Regions from separate parts of the Kosakonia pseudosacchari genome, predicted to be linked through region 2. Evidence: predicted binding sites of a transcription regulator. Region 2 holds the regulator's gene; the other holds the start of a gene.

Evidence for each region. The regulator CRP, encoded in region 2, controls carbon source genes, mostly activating them, when cyclic AMP is high. The targets are predictions, from matches to a motif close to ATGTGANNNNNNTCACAT.
Region 1: the regulator CRP is predicted to act here: its motif matches at 962-979, upstream of msrB (peptide-methionine (R)-S-oxide reductase MsrB).

The regions. Positions count from the first base shown of each region.
Region 1 is NZ_CP063425.1:2,060,485-2,063,696, forward strand. Features, by position in the region: gene gapA (glyceraldehyde-3-phosphate dehydrogenase) at 1-754, opposite strand, end outside; gene msrB (peptide-methionine (R)-S-oxide reductase MsrB) at 1,098-1,511, shown strand; gene IP581_RS09720 (YeaC family protein) at 1,549-1,824, shown strand; gene pncA (bifunctional nicotinamidase/pyrazinamidase) at 1,867-2,508, opposite strand; gene ansA (asparaginase) at 2,519-3,212, opposite strand, start outside.
Region 2 is NZ_CP063425.1:4,478,721-4,481,932, forward strand. Features, by position in the region: gene IP581_RS21365 (phosphoribulokinase) at 1-199, shown strand, start outside; gene IP581_RS21370 (OsmC family protein) at 242-646, opposite strand; gene crp (cAMP-activated global transcriptional regulator CRP) at 951-1,583, shown strand; gene IP581_RS21380 (YccS/YhfK family putative transporter) at 1,630-3,212, shown strand, end outside.

The DNA.
Region 1 (3,212 bases), 2.4 Mb from region 2:
ACGCTGCTTTTTCCAGACGAACGGTCAGGTCAACAACAGATACGTTCGGAGTCGGAACGCGGAACGCCATACCAGTCAGTTTGCCGTTCAGTTCCGGCAATACTTTACCTACAGCTTTAGCAGCACCGGTAGAGGACGGGATGATGTTCTGGGATGCGCCGCGGCCGCCGCGCCAGTCTTTGTGAGACGGGCCATCAACGGTTTTCTGCGTTGCGGTGGTCGCGTGAACAGTGGTCATCAGACCTTCGATGATGCCGAAGTTGTCGTTGATAACTTTTGCCAGCGGGGCCAGGCAGTTAGTGGTGCAGGAAGCGTTGGAAACGATGTCCTGGCCTGCATATTTGTCGAAGTTAGCGCCACGTACGAACATCGGGGTGTTGTCTTTGGACGGGCCAGTCAGAACAACTTTTTTCGCGCCAGCGGTGATGTGTTTACGCGCGGTTTCGTCGGTCAGGAAGATACCGGTAGCTTCAGCAACGACGTCAACGCCGATTTCGTTCCATTTCAGGTTAGCCGGGTCTTTCTCAGCAGTAACACGGATGGTTTTGCCGTTAACAACCAGGTGGCCGTCTTTCACTTCTACGGTACCGTTGAAACGACCGTGAGTGGAGTCATACTTCAGCATGTACGCCATGTATTCAGCGTCCAACAGATCGTTGATACCAACGATTTCGATGTCAGAACGTTCCTGAGCAGCACGGAAAACAATGCGACCGATACGGCCAAAACCGTTGATACCTACTTTGATAGTCATATATTCCACCAGCTATTTGTTAGTGAATAAAAGGTTGGCTGTAAAATTACAAAAACCTTACGCAGCGTCAAGCGGAATCGTGTCAATCATTGCGACAAATCAATCCTCCGCATAACCTTTGTTCGACTGACTCGCCTCACTCTTCCTTTGAGCATGCTCCCCATATAGGGGCGCCGCCCGGAATTTTAAAGGTCGGACAGGATAAAAATGTGAGATTAATCACAATTCACCGGCTGCTTTACCGCAACAAATAAGTTTAGAACAAAAGTTAACGCCGCAGTGTTAATGTTTTGTTAGAATCAGGCTGAAAAGTTGTCGAGTTTTTACCGTGAGGCGTGAGCAAATGGCGCATAATTCTTCTGAAGACGACCTGAAAAAAACACTGACTGAAATGCAGTTTTACGTGACGCAGAACCACGGCACTGAGCCGCCGTTCACCGGACGTTTTCTGCATAACAAACGCGACGGGGTTTATCACTGTCTGGTGTGTGACGCCGCGCTGTTCAATTCACAAACGAAATATGATTCTGGCTGCGGCTGGCCAAGTTTCTTTGAGCCGGTGAGCGAAGACGCTATCCGCTATATCAACGATTATTCCCATGGCATGCAGCGAGTGGAAATCCGCTGTGGAAAATGTGATGCGCACCTGGGACACGTCTTTCCGGATGGCCCGCAACCGAGCGGCGAACGTTATTGCGTTAACTCTGCTTCCCTGAGCTTTACGGATGACGAAAGCGGCGATCGGTCTCAGGGTTGAAAAAACGATTCAGCAATTATTCCACGGAGTTTTCAAGATGAATCTTGATCAAATCGTTAACAGCATGACGCCGGAGATCTACCAGCGCCTGGCCACTGCCGTTGAGTTAGGTAAATGGCCGGATGGCGTTGCGCTGACACCAGAGCAAAAAGAGAACAGCCTGCAACTGGTGATGCTGTGGCAGGCGCGCAATAACACGCAGGCGCAGCACATGACCATTGATACCAACGGCCAGATGGTGATGAAAAGTAAGCAGCAATTAAAAGAGGATTTTGGTATTTCGCCAAAGCCTATCGCGACATTTAAATCGTAAGTCGTCATGCCGGAGGCGTAATGCCATCCGGCAGGGGCATTATCAGGCGTGCGTTTCCTGCCAGTCCGCGAGCGTATAGAGCGTCGCGCCAGCCGCTGACATCTCCATAAACGCCTGTGTGCTGTCTTGCGGATTCAGGTTCACGCCACGGCAACCATCGGTAATGACATTCACCTGGTAGCCAAGTTGTAGCGCATCCAGCACGGTAAATTTCACGCAGTAATCGGTGGCTAAACCAAGTATTACCAGTTCGCGGATATCGTGCTGCTGCAACCAATTGTGCAGGGCGGTTTCCTGCCGATGGCCGTTATCGAAAAACGCGCTGTAACTATCAATCAGCGGGTTTTCGCCTTTGTAAAACACCGCGTCAATGGCTTTCTGGTTTAGCAACGGATGTAGCGCCGCGCCCTCGCTGTTTTGTACACAGTGATCGGGCCAAAACGTTTGGGCTAACCCCGCCAGTTCGCCAGTCGTGAACGGCGCGACGTGGTGCTGACTGGCGAAACTACCATGTCCGGCCGGGTGCCAGTCCTGGCTTGCCACAATGGCATTGCCGCGTGTTTTACACCACGTAATCATGGCGTTAGCAACATCAACTGTGCTGTCACCTTCCGCCACAGCCAGCGCGCCGCCAGCGCAGAAATCATTCTGAATATCGACCAGCAGCAGTGCGCGTTGCGTCATACGAGCCTCCTCATTCATCCGGCGTCAGTTCACCACGCAGGTTTTGTGTCATTGCAGTACGAATGGAATCAGCGTCCAGATCCTGGCTTAACAGATAGTGAAGTTTTGTCAGCGTCGCTTCCACGGTCATGTCTGCGCCGCCAATCACGCCAGCGTGGGCAAGGGCATTGCCGGTGGCGTAGCCACCCATGTTGACTTTGCCGGACATACACTGTGTCAGGTTGACGACCACAATGCCGCGCGCGCTGGCTTCCTGTAACTCTTTCAAAAACTCACCGTTTTGCGGCGCATTACCCACGCCGTAAGAACGCAGTATCAGCGCTTTTACCGGCTGGCGCAGGAAGTTGCGCACCACATCGGCGGAAATGCCGGGATAAATCGTCACCACGCCAATCGGCTGCGGAGTGATCGGGTGGACAACCAGCTCTCCCGTGGTATGCGGCGCGGGCGGCGTGCCCAGACGGCGAATATGGATACCCGCTTCGAGTAGTGGGGCAAGGTTAGGCGAAGCAAACGCGTCGAAACCATCGGCATGCGCCTTGGTGGTACGGTTGCCACGATACAGACGGTTATTGAAGAACAGCGTCACTTCGTTAATCGGGAAATTTGCCGCCACATATAAGGCATTCAGCAGGTTGATCTGCCCGTCAGAACGCAGTTCGGCGAGCGGGATTTGTGACCCTGTCACAATTACCGGTTTGCCT
Region 2 (3,212 bases):
ACTGGACGAAAGTTTTGTGGTGATCCACTTCCGTAACCTGGAAGGGATTGATTACCCGTGGTTGCTGGCGATGCTGCAAGGCTCGTTTATTTCGCATATGGATACGCTGGTGGTGCCTGGCGGAAAAATGGGGCTGGCGATGGAGTTGATTATGACGCCGCTGGTGCAACGGCTGATGGAAGGCAAAAAGATCAAATAATGCAGAAAGCCCGGTAAGCAACACGCTGCCGGGCTTTTCGCATCAGGCTTCGATAACTTCGTAAGAGTGGGTGATGTTCACCGCTTTTTCGAGCATCAACGCCACCGAGCAATACTTCTCCGCGGATAAATCCACCGCACGGGAAACCGCCGCGTCCTTCAGCGCTTTACCGGTGACGATAAAGTGCAAATTGATGTGGGTAAACAGGCGCGGCGCTTCTTCGCGACGCTCTGAAGTCAGCTTCACTTCGCAGTCGGTCACGTCATGACGCCCTTTTTGCAAAATAGAAACCACATCGATAGCGCTACATCCGCCCGCCGCCATCAACACCATTTCCATCGGGCTTGGTGCTTTGTCGCCGGAGTTACCGTCCATCAGGATTTGGTGGCCCGAGGCGGACTCACCGAGGAACGTTAACCCTTCAACCCATTTCACACGTGCCTGCATTTTCTTCACTCCGGAGTAGCAATTTTCTTTACAGATTACGCGTACATAACAAAACTCGCAACGGAAGGCGACCTGCGTCATGCTGAAGCGAGACACCAGGAGACAGGCGGTAAAAGCTATGCTAAAACACTCTGGATGCTACAGAGATAAATGGATGTTACGCATGTATGCATGACATCATACTTTAGAGACCGCAGATGACGCTGACGGTCCACTTCCCTGGATGCGGGAAGCTTAGATTGCAACCCCAGACGTAGGGGCTCATCCTGTGTCTGAGACAGCTTATAACAGAGGATAATCGCGCATGGTGCTTGGCAAACCACAAACAGACCCGACGCTTGAATGGTTCTTGTCTCATTGCCACATTCATAAGTACCCGTCGAAGAGCACGCTGATTCACCAGGGTGAAAAAGCGGAAACGCTGTACTACATCGTTAAAGGCTCAGTGGCAGTGCTGATCAAGGACGAAGAGGGTAAAGAGATGATCCTCTCCTACCTGAACCAGGGAGATTTTATCGGTGAACTGGGCCTGTTCGAAGAGGGTCAGGAGCGCAGTGCATGGGTACGCGCTAAAACGGCTTGTGAAGTGGCTGAAATCTCGTACAAAAAATTCCGTCAGTTAATCCAGGTTAACCCGGATATCCTGATGCGTCTTTCCTCGCAAATGGCGCGTCGCCTGCAGGTCACTTCAGAAAAAGTGGGTAACCTCGCCTTCCTGGACGTAACCGGCCGTATCGCGCAAACGCTGTTAAACCTGGCGAAACAGCCAGACGCAATGACCCATCCGGACGGCATGCAAATTAAAATTACTCGCCAGGAAATTGGTCAGATCGTCGGTTGTTCCCGTGAAACAGTGGGCCGCATTCTCAAAATGCTCGAAGATCAGAACCTGATCTCCGCCCATGGTAAAACCATCGTCGTATACGGAACGCGTTAATCTGTAAAACGGCGCAGCTTACACGCTGCGTCGTTTTTCTTCCCTCATGTGGCGCAGGCTGATTTATCACCCCGAAATCAACTACGCACTGCGACAAACGCTGGTGTTATGTTTGCCTGTGGCGATTGGCCTTCTCGTTGGTCACCTGCAACAAGGTCTGCTGTTTTCCCTCGTTCCCGCCTGCTGCAACATTGCCGGGCTTGATACGCCGCATAAACGTTTTTTCAAACGCCTGATCATTGGCGGAACCTTGTTTGCAGGCAGTAGCCTGATGGTGCAATTATTGCTGGCGAAAGATCTCCCGCTGCCGCTGATCCTCACCGGACTGACGCTGGTTTTAGGCGTGACCGCCGAAATCAGTGCGCTGCATGGCCGCCTGCTTCCCGCTTCACTGATTGCCGCTATTTTTACCCTCAGCCTTGCCGGCAACATGCCGGTATGGGAACCGCTGCTTATCTATGCGCTGGGCACATTGTGGTATGGGCTGTTCAACTGGTTCTGGTTCTGGATGTGGCGCGAGCAACCGCTGCGCGAATCCCTCAGCCTGCTCTACCGGCAACTGGCAGATTACTGCGAAGCGAAATACAGCCTGCTGACGCAGCACGCCGACCCGGAAAAAGCCCTGCCGCCGTTGCTTGCCCGCCAGCAAAAAGCGGTGGATATGATAAGCCAGTGCTACCAGCAACTGCATATGCTGGCAGCCAATAAACACAACGATTACAAACGGCTACTGCGGGTTTTCCAGGTGGGGCTGGATCTGCAAGAGCACATTTCGGTGAGTTTACACCAGCCGGAAGAGGTGCAGAAACTGGTGGAACAAACCCACGCCGAACAGGTGATCCGCTGGAACGCGCAAACTGTCGCCGCTCGCTTACGTGTGCTGGCAGACGACATTCTCTATCACCGCTATCCCACGCGCTTCAACATGGATAAGCAGATCGGCGCGCTGGAAAAAATCGCCCGCCAGCATCCGGATAACCCGGTCGGTCAGTTCTGCGCCTGGCATTTTAGCCGTATCGCGCGCGTCTTGCGCACTCAACGCCCGCTCTATGCTCGCGATCTGATGGCGGAAAAGCAGCGGCGCTTGCCCCTTTTCCCGGCGCTGAAAAGCTATTTATCACTGAAATCTGCGGCGCTGCGTAATGCCGCACGGATAAGCGTCATGCTCAGCATCGCCAGCCTGATGGGCAGCGCCCTGCATTTACCGAAACCCTACTGGATCATGATGACGGTGATGTTTGTTACGCAAAACGGTTATGGCGCAACGCGCGTTCGCATTGTCCACCGGGCGGCGGGCACCATTGCGGGGCTGGTGATTGCCGGAGCTACATTGCACTTTCATGTTCCCCTCGGTTTTACGCTGGCCGCAATGCTGATGATTACGCTGGTCAGTTATCTCATTATTCGGAAAAACTACGGCTGGGCGATGGTGGGTTTTACCATTACCGCCGTCTACACCTTGCAGTTGCTGACGCTAAATGGTGAGCAGTTTATTGTCGCCCGGCTTATTGATACGTTGATTGGTTGCCTGATCGCTTTCGGCGGCATGGTCTGGCTGTGGCCGCAGTGGCAAAGTGGCTTACTGCGACAGAATGCGCACGATGCGCTGGAAACAGATCAGGAAGCGAT